Regions from separate parts of the Pseudomonas hormoni genome, predicted to be linked through region 1. Evidence: riboswitches for the same ligand, from Rfam matches in the RefSeq annotation. Region 1 holds a riboswitch; the other holds the start of a gene.
What was found. Region 1 has a riboswitch for cobalamin ahead of cobO (cob(I)yrinic acid a,c-diamide adenosyltransferase). Riboswitches for the same ligand answer to the same signal wherever they lie in the genome.
Positions count from the first base shown of each region.

Region 2: another riboswitch for cobalamin. It lies ahead of KJF94_RS09750 (CbtB domain-containing protein); the one in region 1 lies ahead of cobO (cob(I)yrinic acid a,c-diamide adenosyltransferase).

Region 1 covers NZ_CP075566.1:1,107,673-1,119,680, reverse strand. Annotated here, with positions in the region: gene bluB (5,6-dimethylbenzimidazole synthase) at 1-394, opposite strand, end outside; gene KJF94_RS05200 (cobyrinic acid a,c-diamide synthase CobB) at 391-1,791, opposite strand; gene cobO (cob(I)yrinic acid a,c-diamide adenosyltransferase) at 1,788-2,399, opposite strand; cobalamin riboswitch at 2,481-2,713, opposite strand; gene KJF94_RS05190 (hypothetical protein) at 2,868-3,452, shown strand; gene KJF94_RS05185 (PQQ-dependent sugar dehydrogenase) at 3,521-4,834, shown strand; gene KJF94_RS05180 (O-methyltransferase) at 4,944-5,597, opposite strand; gene KJF94_RS05175 (C40 family peptidase) at 5,613-6,149, opposite strand; gene KJF94_RS05170 (C40 family peptidase) at 6,372-6,998, opposite strand; gene hda (DnaA regulatory inactivator Hda) at 7,212-7,916, opposite strand; gene KJF94_RS05160 (AI-2E family transporter) at 8,147-9,220, opposite strand; gene KJF94_RS05155 (DUF8605 domain-containing protein) at 9,259-10,317, opposite strand; gene purM (phosphoribosylformylglycinamidine cyclo-ligase) at 10,702-11,760, shown strand; gene purN (phosphoribosylglycinamide formyltransferase) at 11,760-12,008, shown strand, end outside.
Region 2 covers NZ_CP075566.1:2,066,771-2,078,778, forward strand. Annotated here, with positions in the region: gene KJF94_RS09720 (fatty acid cis/trans isomerase) at 1-203, shown strand, start outside; gene KJF94_RS09725 (acyltransferase family protein) at 362-1,396, shown strand; gene nfuA (Fe-S biogenesis protein NfuA) at 1,454-2,038, shown strand; gene cobM (precorrin-4 C(11)-methyltransferase) at 2,209-2,955, opposite strand; gene KJF94_RS09740 (cobalamin biosynthesis protein) at 3,038-3,451, opposite strand; gene KJF94_RS09745 (CbtA family protein) at 3,448-4,152, opposite strand; gene KJF94_RS09750 (CbtB domain-containing protein) at 4,164-4,355, opposite strand; cobalamin riboswitch at 4,476-4,703, opposite strand; cobalamin riboswitch at 4,940-5,152, shown strand; gene cobW (cobalamin biosynthesis protein CobW) at 5,255-6,316, shown strand; gene cobN (cobaltochelatase subunit CobN) at 6,320-10,213, shown strand; gene KJF94_RS09765 (magnesium chelatase ATPase subunit I) at 10,395-11,393, shown strand; gene KJF94_RS09770 (vWA domain-containing protein) at 11,513-12,008, shown strand, end outside.

The DNA.
Region 1 (12,008 bases):
AGGCCATGTCCATTTCCGGCAAGGTGCGGCGGCCGAAGATGTGGCGTTCGCGATCGTCCATTAGCGCGGCGACCAACACCTCGGCACAGTCGTTGATGCCTTCGACTTTCAGCTTCATGAATTCGTCGGTGCGTTCGCCGAGCGCTTCGGCGGTGCGGATGCGTTCTTCTTCCACCAGCAACTGGATTTTGCCGCGCAGGGCGCGATCGCTGATGCGAATGAATCGCCAGGGCTGCATCAGGCCGACGCTCGGCGCCTGGTGCGCGGCTTCGAGCAGGCGCCGAAGCAACTCGGGTTCGACGGTGCCGCCGCTGAAGTGGCGCATGTCGCGGCGTTCGCCTATCGCGCGATAAACCGCTGCGCGCTCGGCTTCACTGAATGCGTTGTCGGTCATGTCCTCATCGCTGGCAGGCCAGCTCCCACAGGGATCTGCGTTTCTTCAGGTAATACACGGTCAACTGTGGGAGCTGGCCTGCCAGCGATGGCGGCTTCACGGTCAGGCGCAAACAGCGCAGCTACAGCGCTCGGATTCGACGGGAAATAGAAGTGCACATAAGAGGCCGTCATCCGCCCCTCACGATAAACCGCCTCCGCCCCACGCCCGCCGTTAGGGCTCAGGCCACGGGCAATCGGCTCAAGCTCCGTACTGGTCAACGAATGGTGATAGGTATGCCCACGCAGCGAACCTTCCGGTAACTCGACCGCCTGCAACGCCAGTGCCGCCAGCCGTTTCTGCATCACCGCATCACCGGCCAGCAAACCGACCAGCTCTGCGCGAGTGCCTTCGACATCGGTCAGCGAATCGAGCAGATAGAGCATGCCGCCACACTCGGCCAACAATGGTTTGCCCGCCGCGTGGTGAGCGCGAATGGCGTTGAGCATCGGGGTGTTCTGTGCCAGCGCCACATGGTGCAATTCCGGGTAACCGCCCGGCAGATAGAGGCTGTCAGCCTCCGGCAATTGCGTGTCGCGGATCGGCGAGAAAAACCGCAGTTCGGCGCCCATGGCTCGCAGCAAATCCAGGCTCGCGCCGTAGGTGAAGGCGAAGGCTTCGTCGCGAGCCACGGCAATCCGCACGCCGGCCAGCAACGGCTCGGCAGCGATCACGTCCGGCGCGGCGAATTCCACTGCGGGTGGCAGCGCGACTTCGCAACTGCTGGCCAAGGCATCGGCCGCCGCATCGAGGCGCAGATCGAGATCATTCAATTCACTGGCCTGAACCAGACCGAGGTGCCGACTCGGCAATTCAATCCCGGTTTCCCGGGACAACGCGCCGTACCAGCGCAAGCCTTCAGTGAGGCTACCTTCAAGCAATTGCGCATGGCGCAAGGTGCCCACACGGTTGGCCAGCACTCCGGCGAACGGCAAGTCCGGCTGATACTTCGCCAACCCCAACGCCAGCGCGCCAAAGGTCTGCGCCATCGCCGTGCCGTCGATCACCCCCAAAACCGGCACACCAAAATGCCGCGCCAGGTCAGCGCTGGAAGGCGTGCCGTCGAACAAGCCCATGACGCCTTCGATCAGGATCAGATCCGCTTCGCCGGCGGCTTCCCACAATAGCCGACGACTTTCCTGCTCGCCGACCATCCACATGTCCAATTGATAGACCGGCGCACCGCTGGCGCGCTCCAGAATCATCGGGTCGAGAAAGTCCGGACCGCATTTGAACACGCGCACCTTGCGCCCCTGATTGCGATGCAAACGGGCCAGCGCGGCGGTGACGGTGGTCTTGCCCTGACCGGAGGCCGGCGCGGCAATCAAGACCGCCGGGCAATGACGTGGTTGACTCACAATTCGACGCCTTTTTGCGCTTTGATCCCGGCCTGGAAGGCGTGCTTGATGACGCCCATTTCAGTGACGGTGTCGGCCAGTTCGATCATCTCCGGCTTGGCGCCGCGACCGGTGACCACCACGTGCTGCATCGGCGGACGCGCCTGCAAGTCGCTGAGCACCTGATCGAGGTCGAGGTAACCGTGCTTGAGTGCGATGTTCAATTCATCCAGCACCACCAGACCGATCGATGGATCACGCAGCAATTCACGGGAAACGGCCCACGCGGCTTCGGCGGCGGCGATGTCACGCTGGCGGTCCTGGGTTTCCCAGGTAAAGCCCTCGCCCATCACATGAAAACGCACCTGCTCGGGAAAGCGCCGGAAAAACAGTTCTTCACCCGTGCTGTTGCGGCCCTTGATGAACTGCACCACGCCGCACTGCATGCCGTGGCCCATGGAGCGGGCGAGCATGCCGAACGCCGAGCTGCTTTTGCCTTTGCCGTTGCCGGTCAGCACCAGCAGCAGGCCGCATTCATTCGGCGAATTGGCGATGCGTTCGTCGATCACGGCTTTTTTGCGCAGCATGCGCGCCAGATGGCGTTCGTCACGATCGGGAGTATCAGTCATGGGGGAGCTCTCCGTTGAGGCTGGATAACGGCGGGCAGGCACAAGAATAGACGGCAAGAAGCCTGGCATCGCCCACCGTGATGCCGCTGGATGGATCAGGCCGGTCTCCGGGCTCATGAGCGGCGTTTCGCCTGACTGCGCGCCTTCCCATGTCATACCGACACAGTGGCTCAAGGCACAGTCTTCACTCATTTACCGTTGCGGGGGCAGCGCCGGGATCGTGATGGTTCATGAATTGAACGAACGCACTCACCGGCTTCCCTGTTTCACTCTGTCGACCAACGCCACAGAGCACCTGAAACAAGCCGCGAAGGTTAGAGGGTTGGGGGTGGAGCGTCAATTAAAGCCGGGACACCGTCGGGCGAATAACTGCCGTCGATCAATTAACTGACGCCAATCTTGTGCCACACTCTCAGCAGTGATATCAAAGCGCCACAACCTGACAACACAATAATAAGGGTGAGCCACATGCAAGGCATGATCATCAGCAATCCGAAGCTGGAATTCCTGCGCCCGGTGCTGGAACGCTGGTTTGACTGTATCGACCGCTACAACGCCGTGCGCGGCGACAACGATACGCCTTACTGGTACGACGAAAAAGCCAACCTCGGCTTGCTCTCCGCCGCGGCGTGGATGGCGGAAATGGTCACGCTGCAACAGACACCGACCCGCAAACAGAACGAGGAAGGCGAACGCAACGCCCGCGCCGACCTGTTCATCGCCACCCGCGAAGAGCGCGCCTACCTTCAAGCCACGCAGAGATGGCCACGGGTCAACAGCCTGAACCTGACACAAGCGCTGGCCGATATCACCAGCGACGCCAGGCGAATCAGCTACGCCAGCGACCTGAAACTGGGCTGCCTGTTCGTTGCACCGCAAAAAGCCCAGCACGGCGCTACCCCGGAAGAACTCCAGGACATGGTTGACGATCTGCAAAAGGAACACACCTGCGCCGTCGCCTGGTATTTCCCCTACGCCTACCGCAAGTTACGCAACGAAGCCGGCCACTATCACCCCGGCATCGCCGTGCTGTTCAAGGAAGCCCGCGGCTGACCAGTTGAACCATCGCGGGTTTGCGCTTCTCTATTAATCAGGTCACTGCATTTATAGGGAAGATCAGCATGCGCAAGCCCCCGCTCGTTCTCGTCATCGCCCTTGCCGGAGGGCTCGCCGCCTGCGGCGAAACCTCCAGACTGCAAGTCTCCGACGGCACCGGCCCATCGCCCAAACTGCCCGAACCAAACAAAACCCTGATCCCGACGATGAACATCGCCCCAGCGATCGGCTGGCCGGACGGTGCGAAACCCACCGCCGCAGCGGGCACTCAGGTGGCGGCGTTCGCCGAAGGCCTCGATCACCCGCGCTGGCTGTATGTGCTGCCGAATGGTGACGTGCTCGTTGCCGAAACCAACGCGCCGCCTAAACCTGATGACGGCAAAGGCGTTAAAGGCTGGGTCATGAAGAAAGTCATGGGCCGCGCGGGTGCCGGCGTGCCGAGCCCGAACCGCATTACGCTGTTGCGGGACAAGGACCACGACGGCATTGCCGAAACCCGCACGGTGTTTCTCGAAAACCTCAACTCGCCCTTCGGCATGACCCTGGTCGGTAATGACCTGTATGTCGCCGACACCGACCGCTTGTTGCGCTTCCACTATGAGAATGGCGACACGGCCATCAAGTCGCCGCCAATCAAAGTGGTTGATCTGCCGGGCGGTACGTTGAATCACCATTGGACCAAAAACGTCATCGCCAGCAAGGACGGCAGCAAGCTGTACGTTACGGTGGGCTCCAACAGCAACGTCGCCGAAAACGGCATGGATCAGGAAGAAGGTCGCGCGGCGATCTGGGAAGTGGATCGCGCCACCGGCAATCACCGGATCTTCGCCTCGGGGATTCGCAATCCAAATGGTTTGGCCTGGGAGCCGCAAAGCGGCGCACTGTGGACGGCCGTCAACGAGCGGGATGAAATCGGCAGCGACCTGGTGCCGGACTACATCACTTCGGTCAAGGACGGCGGGTTCTACGGCTGGCCTTACAGCTATTACGGCCAGCACGTCGACATTCGTGTCGAGCCGCAAAATCCGGACCTGGTCGCCAAGGCCATCGCGCCGGACTATGCAGTCGGGCCGCACACCGCGTCGCTGGGCCTGACGTTTGCTGAAGGCAACACGCTGCCAGCGCAATTCAAGGAAGGCGCCTTCATCGGCCAGCACGGCTCGTGGAACCGCAAGCCGCACAGTGGCTACAAAGTGATTTTCGTGCCGTTCAGTGCCGGCAAGCCGAACGGGCAACCGGTGGATGTACTCACGGGGTTCCTCAATGACCAAGAAAAAGCCATGGGCCGGCCAGTAGGTGTGGTGATTGATCAGCAGGGTGATTTGCTGGTGGCGGATGATGTGGGGAACAAGGTGTGGCGGGTTTCTGCGGCGAAGTAACTGCCACACACAAGACCTGTGGGAGCTAGCCTGCTAGCGATGGGTCAGCACATCCAACATTGATGTTGCCTGGCGCACCGCTATCGCCGGCAAGCCGGTCTCGCTGCGTTTAGCGCTTGCGGCAGAGCGTGAGCCCATCGCCCAACGGCAACAGCGACAGATCCACACGCGAGTCATCCTTCAAGGCGAGATTAAGCGCCTGGATGGCTCGGGTGTCTTCACTCTCGGGATTCTGCTCAAGCACCCGCCCGCTCCACAGCGTGTTATCGAACACCGCCAGGCCTCCGACGCGCAGCAGACGCAGCGCGTGCTCCAGGTAGGCCAGATAGTTAGCCTTGTCGGCATCAATGAAAATCAAATCGAATTGCTCGGGCTGACCCAACTGAGCCAGGGTTTCCAGCGCAGGCGCCAGGCGCAGGTCAATGCGCTTGGCAAGCCCCGCTTCCTGCCAGTAACGGCGCGCCGTGGCGTTGTAGTCACCAGGAATGTCGCAGCAGATCAGTGAACCGTCATCCGGCATTGCCGCCGCCATGCACAACGCGCTGTAACCGGTGAAGGTGCCGACTTCCAGCAAGCGTTTGGCGCCGGAGAGCTTCACCAGCAATGCGAGGAACTGTCCCTGCTCCGGCGCTATCTGCCAGCGCGCCATCGGCAGCGCCTGGGTTTCATCGCGCAAGCGTTTGAGCAGCGGCGTTTCCCTCAGGGAAACGTCGAGCAGGTATTGATACAGGGAATTGTCGAGATTGAGCGTGCGAGCGGTCATGACGACCTCTGCGAATTAAGGGTTACGCGCCAGATGCTCAGGTTGCAGGACACGCTTGGCGCTGAGGTAGGCTTTCTGCCAATAAGCTTTGGACAAGCTGTCGAGCTTCACCGTGCCGCCCGTGGCCGGCGCATGGACGAAGCGACCTTCGCCGACGTAGATCCCGGCGTGGCTGACCTGAGAGCCGCCATTGGTGGCGAAGAAAATCAGGTCGCCCGTTTGCAGGCCTTCCTTGCCGACATTGGCCGCTTGCATGCTGATCATCTCGCGGGTGGTGCGCGGCAGAGAGATGCCGGCGACGTCACGGTAGACATAACCGATCAGGCCGCTGCAATCGAACCCGGAGTCCGGTGTGTTGCCGCCCCAGCGATAAGGCGTGCCCACCAGGCCCAACGCGCGAAACAGCACGTCTTCTGCTTCAGGCGAAAAAGGTTGTGGTGAACCGAAAACAATCGGCGCGCGAACCACCGGCGCAGGCGGCGGTGTGCGGCTGGCGCAGGCGCTGAGCAGCGCTGCGAAGAACATGAGTGCGAGGCGGGCCGACATCGACATAAGCAGAACATCCTGATCTGGCTGCGGCTTTTTTCTGCCGACAGGACAGAAAAGAAAACCGCCTGCGCAGGACGCAGGCGGTTTGCCATCAATAATAGATCAGGATTCTAGCGGCTATGGGCCAAACTTCAAGTAAGACTTTAAGTTCGCCTTACAAGTTGTCCGCCTACTCTGTTGCAGAGTGGCTTTTTGTCGCCACCGAGGTGGCGACAGGCTGAAGCATTACTTGCGCGCCGTGACCACGGTCGGGGCCATCGCAAGTGCGCGCTTGGCTTCGATGAAGGTCTTGCTCCAGTAGCTGTCGCCCAGGCTATCGACCCGGACACCACCGCTTTTGCGGCTGCTGGAGTGGATGAACTGGTTATCACCGAGGTAGATCCCCGCGTGACTGACACGACCGCGACGGCCGTTGGTGGCGAAGAACAGCAGATCGCCCGGCTTGAGCGCACTGCGAGCAACCAATGGCGCGTCCACGTTGATCATTTCGCGAGTGGAGCGCGGCAGGTTCATGCCGGCCTCTTCGCGGAACAGATAACCGATGAAGCCGCTGCAATCAAAGCCAGCCTCGGAGGTGCCGCCAAAACGGTAACGGGTACCGATCAGGGACATGCCACGTTCGAGGATGCTGTCGGCCAGAACCGGAAGCTGGTACGACTTGCCGTCGGCGAAGTCAGCCAGTTCTTTATCGGTGGCCAGTTCTTCCTGGAAAAGAACGGAAGACGATTGCGCAGTAACTGAATTTTTAACCTGCTGTTGAGGCGCTTGCTCCGACACTGGAGAGTGGGCAGCGCAACCGAACAAAAGGGTAACGAGTGCGAGAGGCACGAGGGGTGCAAAGCGATTTAGCATGGGCACGACCGTGGCTGATAGTTGTAAAGAAGCCGAGACTATGCCCGCTATCATCCTCATTTGCAAATTCAATCGAACTTTATGTGACTTTCCGGTTTCGCGTTTCCATCTAAGCGCTTAAGCCCCATTTAGACGCTTGCGCGGCCTACACCCTGTAGGAAAGCGAACTTTTTGGCGCCTGAAATATGCCAAAAACCTTGTAGGACTTGGGTATTACCAGCCCAGCGTCTCTTTTAGAAACGGGATGGTCAGCTTGCGCTGAGCTTGAAGGGAGGCCTGATCGAGACGCTCAAGCAGCTCGAACAGCGCACTCATACTGCGAGTGCCACGGGTCAGGATAAAATGCCCGACTTCGTCGGTCAGGTGCAATCCACGACGGGACGCACGCAATTGAAGGGCGCGCAATTTGTCTTCGTCGGACAGCGGTCGCATCTGGAAGATCAGCGCCAGCGTGAGACGGGACTTCAGATCCGCCAGCTTCACCGGCAATTCACGCGGGGACGTCGATGCTGCAATCAGCAGGCGCCGACCGCTGTCACGCAGGCGGTTGAACAGATGGAACAACGCCTCTTCCCAGTCCGCCTTGCCGGCAATCGCCTGCAGATCATCCAGGCAGACCAGTTCGTACTGTTCGAGGTTGTCGAGAATTTCGATGCCGCGATCCATCAACTCGGCCAGTGGCAGATACACCGCCGGCTCACCCATCTGTTCGAAGCGCAAGCAGGCTGCCTGCAACAGATGCGTGCGCCCTACCCCGTGCTTGCCCCAGAGATAAATCAGGCTTTCGGTCCAGCCGGCGTCGGCTTCGCACAGCCGCTCGACATAGCCGAGTGCAGCGGCATTGGCGCCTGGGTAGTAATTGATAAAGGTAGCGTCATCACGCAGACGCACACCTAGGGGCAGCTGAATCGGTTTCATGCTGACTGAACAGTTCCAAAGGAACCGTTAGTGGCCTCTGTGTAAAGTTTGCGAAGTTTATACCCGTGAAGCTGACCGCACAATGCGACAGACCATAAGCAAAATCAAAGGTTTGCGTTATCGCACCGGTTTCATGAGCGTTTCTTTGGCGGCGCATGTGACAGCCGCCCATGGGACACGGGCCAGCCTGGCACTGAACCAGGCCGTCCGCAACGCGTCATCGGCGCCCCCTAGAGCTCAGGTTCGTCGACGCCACCGTACATATCCGAATCTTTATACAAATCATGCACATGCCGCACCAGCACCATGATCACCGCCGCCACCGGGAGCGCCAGCAGCACGCCGGTAAAACCGAACAGCTCACCGCCGGCCAGAATCGCAAAGATCACCGCCACTGGGTGCAGACCGATCCGGTCGCCCACCAGCAACGGCGTCAGTACCATGCCCTCAAGCGCCTGGCCAACCATGAATACCGCGACGATGCCAACCATGGGGTACAAGTCGCCACCGAACTGGAACAGGCCGGCAATCAGCGCCGCGCCAATCCCAATGACAAACCCCATGTACGGCACAATCGCCGCCAGGCCGGCGATCATCCCGATCAGCAACCCCAGCTCGAGCCCGACCAGCATCAGGCCCGCCGAATAGATCACACCCAGCGCCACCATCACCAGCAACTGCCCGCGCACGAACGCGCCGAGCACTTCATGGCATTCGTCCGCCAGGATAACCACGCGCTCTTCACGGTCACGAGGCAGCAGGCTGCGGATCTTGGCCATCATCAGGTCCCAGTCCCGCAACAGATAAAAGCTCACGACCGGGATCAGCACCAGATTGGCCAGCCAACCGATCAATGCAAGGCCGGATGCGGTCGCCTGACTCAGCACCACGCCGACAATGTCGGTGGTCTGGCCCATGTGTTCGCTGATCGTCGCTTTGAGCTTGTCGAACTTCCAGAAATTGTCCGACAGCCCGAACTTTGACTGCGCCCACGGCAATGCGGTGTGCTGCAACCAGTCGAGCATCTGCGGCGCCAGTTCATACAAGCGAAACAACTGCTTGGCGAGCATTGGCACCAGCACCAGCAACAACGTGGTGAAGATCAAGGTGAACAGCGCGAACACCGCCACTACGCCCCAGGTCCGGGACAGGCCGGCCTTTTCCAGCCGATCGACCAGCGGGTCGAACAGATACGCCAACAACAGCGCCACCAGAAACGGCGTCAGAATCGGATGCAACAGCCAGATAAACGCGCAGAGCAGAACCACCCCACCCAACCAGAACCAACGCCGCGTATCGGCCATGTACCACTCCATTTGTATCTATATAAAGAAAGAAAACCTTACCAACGGTAACGCAGCTGCGGCACCGGTGCAGGCGTTGGCGCGACAGCAGGCGCCGAGCCCTCCGCCACCGGCTGAACAGGCACGGTCGGTGCCGGGGCCTCACCTGCCGGAATTTCTTGCAACTTCGCCAGCGACAACTGTGACCGCAACTGCTCGGCACTGCCATTGACCCGGTACAGAATCCGGTCAGCGTCAACACTTTGCAGGCGCGCGCCAAACGGCTCCAGCAAACGCCCCAGCGTCGCGTAGCGCTCCAGATTCATGCCCTGCACTTCCAGCAACTGCTCGCCCGAAACCCCGGGCTTGACCACAAAGCGTGGCGCCAGGCGCTGACTGACCGCCAGCATCACCGCGTCGGCCACGGCGGCCTGATCCGCGCCCTGCACGCTGCCTGCTTCCTTCTGATCGTCGAGCCACAAATGCCATTTGGCCTGCCACTGGCCACCTTCTTCACGGGCATGCACGGCCAGCAGTGCGTCAGCGTTGTAACGATCCGATGCGCCGCGCAAAGGTGCCGCATCGGTGCCTTCAAGATTCGGTGCCGTGGCGACCAGTTGCTCGCTCAGGTCCGCCAGCGGCAGACGCAGCGGCAGACCACGGTGTTGTGCCGCGCGACGTAACGGCGCAGCACTGGCCTGACCGTCACCGACCAAACTCGAACCTTCGGTTGAGTCGCTCAGCCACCACGTCAGAATCGATGGCCGGTTCGCGCCCCACAACGACAGCCCGGCACGGCGTAACGCCTGCTCGGTGCTGGCGGGGTCGAAATCGACTTTCAGCACTTCTGGCGGACCGGCATCGAAACCGTACTGGCTGATGATCTGCTGCGGATCCTTGCGAATGGCCGCCAACCCCGGACTTTGCACGGCCTTGGGATCGCCGGTCAGGCGCAACACCAGCGTGTCGAGCGCACGCTGAGTGGCTTGATCGCGCTCTTCTGGCGCCTGACTGGTGACAGGCTCGCGCACCTGATAAAGGCTTTTGACGGTTTCGGCATGGCTCGCCAGGCTGACCAGAGACAAACAACCCACAAACAATGATCTAAAAAAACGCATGGAAGATTCCTGACGACAAGAGCGGCTGGAACTGACCGCATGAAGACAATCGAGCAAGGCTGTGACCATCACCCGACGCAAAACATTCACACGTCCCGGTTAAGTTTTTCGCACTGCCATAACGATAGACGGTTAATCGCGATACCTTATACAGCCAAGCGGGAGGCGACCAACACGGGCAATAACGGTTTTTTTGTATCGATATGCCCCTGCTGTCGGCCTGAGGATGGCCGCTGCCCCTCAAGCCTGATAAAATCGCGCGCCTTCGCAGACCGGCAACAGCCGGGCACCCTGAAATTCGCGCAAGGCACATGCCCTTCGTTTGTTTCGGCGGTCCCACTGGACTCGGTCGTTACCCCTGAATCCCCCCTAAAGGCCTGGATCATGAGCAAGCAACCCTCCCTGAGCTACAAGGACGCCGGTGTAGACATCGACGCCGGTGAAGCATTGGTCGAACGCATCAAGAGCGTCGCCAAGCGCACTGCGCGCCCGGAAGTCATGGGCGGCCTGGGCGGTTTTGGCGCCCTCTGCGAGATCCCGGCCGGCTACAAGCAGCCTGTGCTGGTTTCCGGCACTGACGGCGTCGGCACCAAGCTGCGTCTGGCGCTGAACCTGAACAAGCACGACAGCATCGGCATCGACCTCGTCGCCATGTGCGTGAACGACCTGGTGGTCTGCGGCGCCGAGCCGCTGTTCTTCCTCGACTACTACGCCACCGGCAAACTGAACGTCGAAACCGCGACCCAGGTCGTGACCGGCATCGGCGCAGGCTGCGAACTGTCCGGCTGCTCCCTGGTTGGCGGCGAAACCGCTGAAATGCCGGGCATGTACGAAGGCGAAGACTACGACCTGGCCGGCTTCTGCGTCGGCGTCGTGGAAAAATCCGAAATCATCGACGGTTCGAAAGTCGCTGCCGGCGATGCCCTACTCGCCCTGCCGTCTTCCGGCCCGCACTCCAACGGCTACTCGCTGATCCGCAAGATCATCGAAGTGTCCGGTGCCGACATCGAAAACATCCAGCTCGACGGCAAACCGCTGACCGACCTGCTGATGGCCCCGACCCGCATCTACGTGAAGCCGCTGTTGAAGCTGATCAAGGAAACCGGCGCAGTCAAAGCCATGGCCCACATCACCGGTGGCGGCCTGCTGGACAACATCCCGCGCGTGCTGCCTAAAGGCGCTCAAGCGGTGGTTGATGTTGCAAGCTGGACTCGCCCTGCCGTGTTTGACTGGCTGCAAGAGAAAGGCAACGTCGACGAAAACGAAATGCACCGCGTACTGAACTGCGGCGTCGGCATGGTCATCTGCGTGGCTCAAGAGCACGTTGAAACCGCGCTGAACGTGCTGCGTGAAGCCGGCGAGCAGCCTTGGGTCATCGGCCAGATCGCTACCGCTGCCGAAGGCGCGGCCCAGGTTGAACTGAAGAACCTCAAGGCTCATTGATGTCTCAGACCTGTGATGTGGTGGTGCTGTTGTCCGGCACCGGCAGTAACTTGCAGGCCCTGATCGACAGCACGCGGACCGGCGACAGCCCGGTCCGCATCGCCGCGGTGATTTCCAACCGCGCCGACGCCTACGGCCTGCAACGCGCCAGGGATGCGGGTATCGACACCCGCTCCCTGGATCACAAGGCGTTCGAAGGCCGCGAAGCCTTCGATGCCGCGCTGATCGAACTGATCGACGCCTTCAAT
Region 2 (12,008 bases), 960 kb from region 1:
CCGCCGAAGAAGTGCCGGCGTTTGTCGAGGCGATGGAAAACGCCAAGGATGCCCATCGTTTCGAGAAAATCGTCGAACGCTGGGGGATTCGCCGTAGTCATCCGCAGTTCTGGTTTTATTTCCATGACCTGAGCCAGTACGTCCACGAAACCGATCTGGTGGAAGAGGGTGTGCTGGACATGAACCGCTACGAGAATCTTTGATCGACTTTTGATCCGACGCCGCTGTCCGAACTGTAGGAGCGAAGCTTGCTCGCGAAGAGGCCGGTACATTCAACATCATTGTTGGCTGATCGATCGCCTTCGCGAGCAAGCTTCGCTCCTACAGTGACCTTAAAGAATTGCGACGGGAGGGGCGGCCAATGTTGATTTCAGTGCAGGCACTGCGCGCGCTCGCGGCCTGGACGGTGGTTTGCCACCATTTCATGCAGATTTTCTTCGACTTCAAGGCCCGTGGGCCGATCGGTCAGATGTTCATCGACCGGGGCGCGGTGGGCGTCGATGTCTTCTTCGTCATCAGTGGTCTGGTGATATTCCTGTCCACCGAGGGCAAGTCGTTGCCGCCGGGGCGGTTTCTGCTGTATCGGCTGTTTCGCATCGTGCCGGCGTATTGGCTGTACACGGTGCTGATGGCGCTGGTCGTGGTATTCGCCCGGCCGGTGTTACCGGACCAGACGGTCGACTGGTCGCATTTCCTTCTGTCGTTGCTGTTCATTCCTACGGAAAATCCCGGCGGTTACGGGATTTATCCGACGCTCAATGTCGGCTGGACCCTTAACTACGAAATGCTCTTCTACGTGCTGTTTTCCTGGGCGTTGCTGTTCCGTTTGCAGGCACGGTTGCTGATCGTCGCGGCGCTGCTGTTTGCGGTGTGTCAGGCGTGGACCGGCTACGGCTGGATCAGTGAGTTTTATCGCTCGGACATTGTTTATGAGTTTCTGCTGGGGATTGCTATCGGCATGATCTACCGCCGTGGCTGGATCAAACCCGGTCTATGGCTGCCATTGCTGGGGATTGCCGGGGCGTTGCTGGCCATTTATTACCTGGCGCCGCAACCGCGATTTTTCGCCTGGGGCCTGCCGAGCGCAGTACTGGTCATGGCGTGCATGGCGCTGGAACGCTTTTTCGAGAACAGCAAGTTGTTGAAGCTGCTCGGCGATTGTTCCTACTCGGTGTACCTGATGCACGTGTTGGTGCTGTCTGCCGGAGGTTTTGTCGCACAGCGTTATGGCGTAAACCCTTACGTGATGTTTGCCGTTTGCGCTGCGACCATCGGCGTGGCGTCATGGGCAAGTTACGAATGGGTGGAAAAAAGCAGCTATCGGTGGCTTAAAGCGCGGATTGACGGCGAATCGTCTGGTCGTGGTGAACTGGCGCTTTCCCGACAAAAATACTAGGACTTTGTACGGCGCGATGATTGGCGTAAACTGCGCCCAAGCCTGCGAGGAGTTTCCATGACCGCTATTACCATCACCGACGCCGCCCACGATTACCTGGCTGATCTGCTCTCCAAGCAGAACACCCCGGGCATCGGCATCCGCGTCTTCATCACCCAGCCTGGCACCCAGTACGCCGAAACCTGCATTGCCTATTGCAAGCCGGGCGAAGAAAAACCCGAAGACACCGCGCTGGGGCTGAAAAGCTTCACCGCTTATATCGACTCGTTCAGCGAAGCTTTCCTGGACGACGCGGTGGTCGACTACGCCACCGACCGCATGGGCGGCCAGCTGACCATCAAGGCGCCAAACGCCAAAGTCCCGATGGTCAATGCCGACAGCCCGGTCAACGAGCGCATCAACTACTACCTGCAAACCGAGATCAATCCGGGGCTCGCCAGCCACGGCGGTCAGGTCAGCCTGATCGATGTGGTCGAAGACGGTATCGCCGTACTGAAGTTCGGCGGCGGTTGCCAGGGCTGCGGCCAGGCAGACGTCACCCTGCGTGAAGGCATCGAGCGCACCTTGCTCGAGCGCATTCCCGAGCTTAAGGGTGTTCGCGACGTGACCGACCATACGCAGAAAGAAAACGCCTACTACTAAGGTGTTCGCTGCAGAAACGAAAAAACGGCACTGTGGCGAGGGAGCTTGCTCCCGCTCGATTGCGAAGCAATCGCAAAGCAGCTAATGCATTTTTCCCGTGATGAGTGCGTTGGCTGATATTGGGACCGCTCCGCGGTCCAGCGGGAGCAAGCTCCCTCGCCACAGGAGCTTTAGGGCCGATACAAATGTGCATGCCCTGCACGGTAAAGCGATGACTCACTGAAGTGATCGCTACCCAACACCCGACCCACCAGAATCAACGCCGTACGCCGAAACCCCTTCGCCTCAACCTTCCCGGCAATATCCGCCAGCGTTCCCACTACCCAATCCTGATCCGGCCAGGTCGCCCGGTGTATCACCGCTATCGGGCAATCCGCCCCATAGTGCGGCAGCAATTCGGCGAGAATCTTTTGCAGATGATTCACCCCCAGGTGAATCGCCATGGTCGCCCCATGCTGCGCCAGATTCCCCAGTTCTTCGCCGGCGGGCATCGCAGTCTTGTCGGCGTAGCGAGTCAGAATCACGCTCTGGGACACGTCCGGCAGCGTCAGCTCCGCGCCCAAAAGCGCCGCACAGGCCGCCGTGGCGGTGACACCGGGAATAATCTCAAACGGAATATCGAGTTCACGCAGGTAGCGAATCTGTTCGCCAATCGCGCCATAAAGGCTTGGGTCGCCGGAATGCACCCGCGCCACATCCTGGCCATTGGCATGGGCAGTCTTGATCAGTTCGATGATTTGTTCCAGGTGCAGTTCGGCGCTGTTGACCACCTGTTCGGCGCAATGGCCTTCCAGTACGGCGGCGGGCACCAGGGAACCGGCGTAAATGATTACCGGGCAGCTACGGATCAGTCGCTGGCCTTTGACGGTGATCAGTTCCGGGTCGCCGGGACCTGCGCCAATGAAGTAGACGGTCATCGTCGTTTCCTGTCAAAAAAGGGGCGGGGCAAGGCTTCAGATGAAGATTGCTCATGATCGAAGGCGGGGATTATCGAGGATTTTACGCAGCGCAGGCCAATGCCAGGGTCGCCTGGGCATATTTTTGCCGCGAAATCAGCAGTTTTGCCGGTGCCTGAATCAGGTGTTCCGCGAGGGCGAGGGCGGCACTTTCCGCTACGCCGTAGCAGCCGGTGCGCTCAAAGGCGATGTCCGAACGGTGGCTGAGTCGCGGTTCATAGCCGGTCAATTGCTCGCTGCTGAAGTACATCAAGGGCAGCTTGAGTTGTGCAGCGAGTTCGATCAGGCCAGGTTCGTCGCGCTTCAGGTCGATGCTGGCCAGGGCCTTGATCTGGTGAAGTCCGATTTGATGCGCCTGTAACGCCTGATCGAGTAACGCCCGCAGCGTACTGACAGGGCAGCCGCGCTGGCAGCCCAGGCCGACCACTAAAGTCGGCGCTGTGCTGGAATCCGTCATGCGTGGTATTGGCCATCGCTTTTGCGGCGGAACAACCAGGCGCTGATCAGGCCCAGGGCCAGCCAGAACGCCACGTTGGTCAGCTGCGAAGCGATTTTGAACTGGGCTTCCAGGGCTTCCGGCGCGAGCATCGAGTGCACTTCCGGTTGTGGCGCGCCGATCACGTGAGGAACGGCGAGAATCGCCACGCCCAGGATCTTCATCAGCCAGTGACGGCTGAACACGATCAGCGCGATGCCGACAGCGGTGGACGCTGCCGTGCCGATCCACCAGATTTGCCGTTGTGCCAGGTCCGCCGCGGCAGTGCCCGGCAATTCCGGCGGCAGGCCCAGGGTCGGCGCAAGTACAAATGTCGCGTAACCGGCGAGGCCCCAGAGCAGGCCCTGGGAGGTTTTGGTTGGCGCACGCAAGGTGTAGAGGCCGGCGAGCATCAGGGCGAAACCCACTGCAACCACCAGGTTGCCGCCGGTCGTCGACAGCACACGCTGCCAGCCGTCTTCCGGTTCCCAGGCTTCGGCATCGTGGGTGTGAGCGGCGGTACCGGCGGCGTGTTCGTGAACTTCAACAGCGGCCGGCTCGGATTTTTCGTAAGTCTCGGCCTGCAGAATCAGCGGGGCGACCCAGAAACTTTGCAGCAGGGTCAGCAACAGGGCGGCCAGCAGCCCGGTGAAACCTGCGGTTTGCGCAATACGCTTGATCATGTTGGCAGGTCTCAATGGCACGGGAAGGCCGAGCTGTGACGGGTATCGTGCGCGGCGTTGTGCACCGCTTCGATGTGCGAGAAACCGGCGAAATACACCAGGCACGCGCCAAGGATCGATGCGCATACGGCAGCGGTCAGGCGTTGGCTCAGGGTCGTGGTGGTGCTGGCGGTCGTGTGGCCGGTGCTGCTGATGATCGACATGGCGCTTCCCTCTGGTCTGTCAGCGGGTGAATAGAGCGCATGGAAGATCCCTGCAAATCGGGCTCGCAGAGATTCAAACAGCGCCCGCCCACCGCGGGTTTGTTATTCAGTGAACGTAATCGTCACTTTGTGTTGCGGGCCGGTCTCCGGGCTCGCGAGGGGCTTTGGCATTCACCGAAACCTGCAAGCGTCACCTTCCCATGCCGAACTGCTGGCACAGTGGATCTGACGCTTCGCTCGCTTACCGTTGCGGGGGCAGCACCGGACTGACATGGCTTTGAGTAAAGCACATGATTCACCGGTTTCCCGTTTCACCCTGTGAAGGGCACCCGTAACAAGGTGTGTAGGAGAGCATGGGCGGGGGTTGGGCGTCAATTGGCAGGGGTTCTCAACTCTGAATCCGGGGAACGATTACTGTGGCGAGGGAGCTTGCTCCCGCTGGGTTGCGAAGCGACCCCCGACATTGCTTCAGACATAACTCGCAAGCAGGTATTACGGCGGCTTCGCCGCCGAGCGGGAGCAAGCTCCCTCGCCACAGGGGACTGCAAGCAACTGACGGACATTGACCCGCTTCGACACCATGCGTAGCCTTGCGCTTTCGAGGTTCTTCGGCGTTTGCCGAAGCTAAGAAGGGAACGCGGTCGATGCCGCGGCTGCCCCCGCAACTGTGAACGGTGATGTTCGCTGCCACGCCACTGCACGCTCCAGCCCTGGAGCCCGCGGGAAGGCGCAGCAAACGCCAGTCTAGCGACAGGCACACCGTCAGCCAGGAGACCTGCCTCGACACGAATTCTCACTACAACCGGGCGGGGTGATCCGGTGGCGAAATCTTCCGCGCGCCTGCCTGTGCAGCAGCGGTCGTCGTCCCGTATGCCCGCCACCTTGCCAAAGGGCATCCGATGAAAACACTGGCCAAACTCCCCGTCACCATCGTTACCGGCTTCCTCGGCTCGGGCAAAACCACCTTGCTGCGGCACATGCTCGACAACGCTCAGGGCCGCCGCATCGCGGTGATCGTCAACGAGTTCGGCGAACTGGGCATCGACGGCGAAATCCTCAAGCAATGCTCCATCGGTTGCACCGAAGAAGAAGCCAGCGGCCGGGTCTACGAACTGGCCAACGGCTGCCTGTGCTGCACCGTCCAGGAAGAATTCTTCCCGGTGATGCGCGAACTCGTCGCTCGTCGCGGCGACCTTGACCACATCCTGATCGAAACCTCTGGCCTGGCCCTGCCAAAGCCTTTGGTTCAAGCCTTCCAGTGGCCGGAAATCCGCAGCGCCTGCACCGTGGACGCGGTCATCACCGTGGTCGACAGCCCGGCCGTTGCCGCGGGTACTTTCGCCGCCTTCCCGGACCAGGTCGACGCCCAGCGCAAACTCGACCCGAACCTGGACCACGAATCGCCCCTGCACGAACTGTTCGCCGACCAACTGGCCAGCGCCGACCTGGTGATTCTCAACAAGGCCGACCTGATCAGCCCGGAAGACCTGGCCCGCGTACGCCTGGAAGTCGCCGAAGAACTGCCGCCGGCGGTGAAAGTCATCGAAGCCAGCAGCGGTCGCCTGCCACTGGACGTACTGATCGGCCTCGGTGCCGGTTCCGAAGAACACATCGACAGCCGTCACAGCCATCACGATCACCACCATGAAGGCGAAGATGATCACGATCACGACGCGTTCGACTCCATTTCCATCGAACTGCCACAAGCCGACGAAAGCCTGCTGCTGGACGCCCTGACCCAATTGGTGGTCAAGCACGGCATTCTGAGGGTCAAGGGTTTCGCCGCAATCCCGAACAAACCGATGCGTCTGCTGATCCAGGGCGTGGGCACGCGTTTCGACAAGCATTTCGATCGTCAGTGGGGCGCCGATGAAGCGCGCACCACGCGTCTGGTGTTGATCGGTCAGGAGCTGGACGCCGTGCAACTCGAAGCGCAACTGCGCGCCGCGCTCAGCGTTTAACCCATGCACCTGCTCAGGACCCAGCCCGGCGGTTTCGTGTCGGACGACAACATTGCCGACCTTGGACAAACCCCCGCCGAGCTGGTGATCCTGTGCAGCGGCGACTCCAGCCTGGCGCTGCTCGCCGAAGCGGCGCAGCAGTTGCCGGACGATTACCCGAGCATGCGTCTGGCCAACCCGATGCAGGTACAAAACCACGCGTCGGTCGACCTGTATGTCGATGAAGTGCTGCGCCACGCCAAGGTGATTTTGATCTCGTTGCACGGCGGCATCGCTTATTGGCGTTACGGCGTCGAGCGTCTGGTCGAGCTTTCGCAGCGCGGCGTGCAGCTGATTCTGGTGCCCGGCGATGATCGTCCGGACCCGGAGCTCAGCGACCTGAGCACGGTGATGCCTGAAGACCGCGATCGGCTCTGGCATTACCTGCGCCAGGGCGGCATGGCCAACGCCCTCGACCTGTTTCGCTGCCTGGCCAATCGCTGGCTGGATCGCGACTATGCCTGGGCCGAGCCACAAACCCTGCCGCGCACCGCGATCTACCACCCGCAAAAAAGCCCCGCCGCATTGAGTGATTGGCAAGCCGACTGGCAAGCCGGTCAACCGGTGGCGGCGGTGCTGTTTTACCGCTCGCATTTGCAGGCGGCGAACACCGCGTTCATCGATGTTTTCTGCCAGCGTTTGCAAGCGGCGGGGTTGAACCCCTTGCCGATTGCCGTGGCCAGTTTGAAAGAGCCCGGCTGCCTGACGGTGGTCGAGGACTGGTTGGATGAGGTCGAAGCAGGGGTGATTCTCAACACCACTGGTTTCGCCCAATCCAGCCCAGAAGCGCCGCATTTACGACCGTTTCGCCGTAATATCCCGGTGATCCAGGCCATCTGCGCCCAGGACAACGAACCGGGTTGGCGTGCCAGCGAACAGGGCCTCGGCCCGCGGGATCTGGCGATGCACATCGCGCTGCCGGAACTGGACGGGCGGATCATCAGCCGCCCAATCAGCTTCAAGGACCTGGCGTGGCGCAGCGAACGCAGTCAGTCCGATGTGGTCTGCTACCGGCCACAACCGGAACGCATGGATTTTGTCGCCGAACTGGCGCGACGCTGGATCGATCTGGCGCGGGTGCCGAACAGCGAAAAACGCATCGCCCTGATCCTCGCCAATTACCCGACCCGTGACGGCCGCATCGGCAATGGCGTGGGCCTCGATACCCCTGCCGCAGCGTTGAACATCCTCCGCGCGTTGCACGCAGAAGGTTATCCGCTGCCCGCCGAGCTCCCGGACAGCGGCACCGCGTTGATCCAGCAATTGCTCGGTGGTGTCAGCAACGACCTCGACACCCTCGACCAGCGTCCGTGTCATCAAAGCCTGGCGCTGGACGACTACAACTCGATGTTCGACGCCTTGCCCGAGGCCAACCGCCAAGCCGTGCTGGAGCGCTGGGGCGCGGCCGAAAGCGATCCGATGTTCCGCGGCGGACGGATGATGATTGCCGGGCTGCGTTTCGGCCTGACCTTCATCGGCATTCAACCGGCGCGCGGGTATCAGGTTGATCCGAGCGCGGTCTATCACGACCCGGACCTGGTGCCGCCCCACGGCTATCTGGCGTTCTACTTCTGGTTGCGCAACACCTACGGTGCTCACGGCGTGATCCACGTCGGCAAGCACGGCAACCTCGAATGGCTGCCGGGCAAAGGCGTCGGGCTGTCGGAGAACTGCTGGCCGGACGCGTTGCTCGGGCCGCTGCCGAACATCTATCCGTTTATCGTCAACGATCCGGGCGAGGGCGCCCAGGCCAAGCGTCGCACCCAGGCGGTGATCATCGATCACCTGATGCCACCGCTGACCCGCGCCGAAACTTACGGCCCGCTGCGCAACCTTGAGTTGCTGGCCGACGAATATTACGAAGCGCAATTGCTTGATCCGCGTCGCGCCCGGGAGTTGCAGCGTGACATCCTGCAACTGGTGCGCGACACGCACATCGACCGCGAGCTGCAACTGGACGAGAAGCTCGACAGCGATGCCGATGCGGCGATCTGGTTGCCGCGCCTCGACACTTACCTGTGCGATTTGAAAGAGTCGCAGATCCGTGACGGCCTGCACATCTTTGGCGAGTCGCCGACCGGACGGTTGCGCATCGATACGTTGCTGGCGCTGTTGCGCATTCCCCGTGGCGATGGCCGTGGGGCGCAATCGAGTCTGTTGCGGGCGTTGGCCAAGGCCTTTGAATTGGGTTTCGATCCGCTGGATTGTGCGTTGTCCGAGCCTTGGGTTGGGCCTCGGCCGGATGCCTTGTCAGCGATCAGCGATGAACTTTGGCGCACCGCAGGCGATACCCGCGAACGCCTGGAACTGTTCGCCGCGCAACTGATCTCGCAGACTTTGAACCCCAACCTCCAACCCGGTGGGAACGAGCCTTTGTGGCGAGGGAGCTTGCTCCCGCTGGTTCGCGAAGCGGACCCGGAAAATGGGACTGCTGCGCAGTCCAGCGAGAGCAAGCTCCCTCGCCACAAAAGCCTGCTCCCACAGGAGGCGAGTTGGGATGAGGTTGGCGCCATCCTCGACAACCTGCACGAATTGGTCGCGCCGCGACTGGACGCCTGCGGCCCGGCTGAAATGCGCGGTCTGCTCGACGCCCTCAGCGGTCGTTTCGTTCCGGCCGGCCCTAGCGGCGCGCCAAGTCGCGGTCGCCTGGACGTGCTGCCGACCGGGCGCAATTTCTATTCGGTGGACGTGCGCAACCTGCCGACCACCACTGCGTGGCGCATCGGTTTCCAGTCGGCGAACCTGATTCTTGAGCGGCACTTGCAGGATAACGGTGATCACCTGCGTCAGCTCGGCCTGTCGGTCTGGGGCACTGCGACCATGCGCACCGGCGGCGATGACATCGCGCAAGCCATGGCGCTGATGGGCGTGCGCCCGGTCTGGGCGACGGGCAGTCAGCGCGTCGATGATTTTGAGATTCTGCCGCTGAGTCTGCTGGACCGTCCGCGGGTCGACGTGACCTTGCGCGTGTCCGGTTTTTTCCGTGATGCGTTTGCCAACCTGATCCGTCTGTTCGACGCCGCCGTGCAAGCGGTCGCCGCGCTGGATGAGCCGGACGATCTCAATCCATTGGCCGCCAAGGTTCGCGCCGAGCGTGAAACGCTGCTGCAATCGGGGCTCGATGAGGAGGCGGCCAGGCGTCAGGCCGGTTGGCGCATCTTCGGTGCCAAACCCGGCGCTTATGGCGCGGGTGTGCAAGGCGCCATTGACGGGCGTCTGTGGCAAAGCCGCGAGGACCTGGCCGAGGTGTACCTGAACTGGGGCGGCTACGCTTACGGCGGCTCCGACGAAGGCACCACCGCCCGCGAACAGTTCGCCCAACGCCTGAGCCAGGTTCAGGCCGTGCTGCAAAACCAGGATAACCGCGAGCATGACTTGCTCGATTCCAACGACTATTACCAGTTCCAGGGCGGCATGCTCGCCGCCGTGGAAAGCCTGAGCGGCGAAACGGCCGCCAGCTACCATGGCGATCACAGTCAGCCGGACCTGCCGAAGATTCGCACGTTGAAGGAAGAGCTGAACCGGGTGATACGCTCGCGGGCGGCCAATCCGAAGTGGATCGACGGCGTGAAGCGCCACGGCTACAAAGGCGCGTTTGAACTGGCGGCCACGGTCGATAACCTGTTTGCCTTCGACGCGACGACGCAGTTGATCGACGATCACCAGTACGCGTTGCTGGCGGATGCGTATTTGCTGGACCCGGCGACGCGGGAGTTTGTGCGCGAACATAATCCGCATGCCTTGCGCGACATGACCGAGCGCATGCTGGAAGCGCAGCAGCGCGGGATGTGGAAGGAACCGGGCGAGTACCGCGAGGCGCTGGAGAATTTGTTGCTGGATATAGAAGAAGACAGCTGATGCAAACCGGGAACCCTGTGGCGAGGGAGCTTGCTCCCGCTCGGCTGCGAGGCAGTCGTAAAACCTGAGAACGCGGTGTGCCTGACAGAATGTGCTTTCAGGTATTGGGGCTGCTGCGCAGCCCAGCGGGAGCAAGCTCCCTCGCCACAGAGTAATCACCGACCATGAGTGAGTATTGAAGATGACCGACACCCCGCATTTCCCCTTATCCGCCGTGGTCGGCGCCGACGACTTGAAACTCGCCCTGTACCTCACCGCCATCGACCCGAAAATCGGCGGCGTGCTGATCGAAGGTCCGCGCGGCATGGCCAAATCCACCCTGGCCCGGGGTCTCGCGGACCTGCTCGCCAGCGGTCAGTTCGTCACCTTGCCGCTCGGTGCCACGGAAGAACGCCTGGTCGGCACCCTCGACCTCGACGCGGCCCTGAGCGAAGGTCGCGCACAGTTTTCTCCCGGCGTATTGGCCAAGGCGGACGGCGGTGTGCTGTACGTCGATGAAGTCAATCTGCTGCCCGATCACCTCGTGGACCTGCTGCTCGATGTCGCCGCCAGCGGCACCAACCTGATCGAGCGCGATGGCATATCCCATCGGCATTCGGCGAAGTTCGTGCTGATTGGCACGATGAACCCGGAGGAGGGTGAGCTGCGCCCGCAACTGCTCGACCGCTTTGGCTTGAACGTGGCGCTCGGTGGCCATACCGCGCCGGCCCAACGGTGTCAGATCATTCGCCGGCGTCTGGATTTCGACAGCGATCCGCAACGATTCTGCACCGAGTGGGAGAGCCAGCAGCAGTCGCTGCGTGAACGCTGTGAGACCGCGCGCAGCACACTGGCGAGCATCCCCCTCGACGATGAAGCGCTGGCACAGATTACCCAGCGCTGTTTCACCGCCGGTGTCGATGGCCTGCGCGCCGATCTGGTCTGGCTGCGTGCCGCCCGCGCCCATGCGGCGTGGCGAGGGGCGAGCGCCATTGCCGAGGAGGATATCGACGCGGTGGCCGAATTCGCCCTGCGTCATCGTCGCCGCGAACAATCGCCTCCGGCACCACAACAGGCCCAGCAACCCTCACCACAACAGTCCAGCCCGAGTGAAGGCCAGGGCCAGTGGGGTGAAATGCCTGCCCAGGCGCTGCCGGTCGGTGCCCGACGTGAAGTGCCGATCTGGCCAAAAAAGCCCTAGGCATTCGCCCTCGATCTGATGCGGGGGCGAATGCCAGACCCCGCGCCGGACACCTGGCCAACGGCAAACAGGGTAAACGTCAGGCTGCGCGCAGCGGCTCGATCAACTGGCCCGGCACCTTGCTCAATGGCCGTCCTCGTCAACGCCAGGATGTGTTGTTTCATTTGCGCACCCGCTCGCCCCACGAACTGTGGCTGGTGATCGTCGACGCTTCGGCCTCGACGCGCCGGCACCAGGCATTGAGCGATGCCAAGGGCTTGCTGGCGCAGCTGTTCGACGACGCTTATCGCCAACGCGCGCGCCTGGCGTTGTTGACGGCCAGCGGTCATGCACCCACGTGGCAAGTGCAGGGCTTGAAAGCATCCACCGGTTTACGCCACTGGCTCGATGGCCTCGGCGCGGGCGGTGGCACGCCGTTGCTGGCGGCGCTTGGCGAGGCGGGACGATGGCTCGCGGCACGACAAAAACGCTTTCCGGCGGAACAGCAGCGGTTGTTGCTGGTGACGGATGGGCGATTGAAGGAGTGGTCGAGGTTGCCGGCGCTGGAGTGTCCGGGGTTGCTGATTGATATTGAGCGTGGGCCGATTCGGTTGGGTCGGGCGCAGCAGTTGGCGG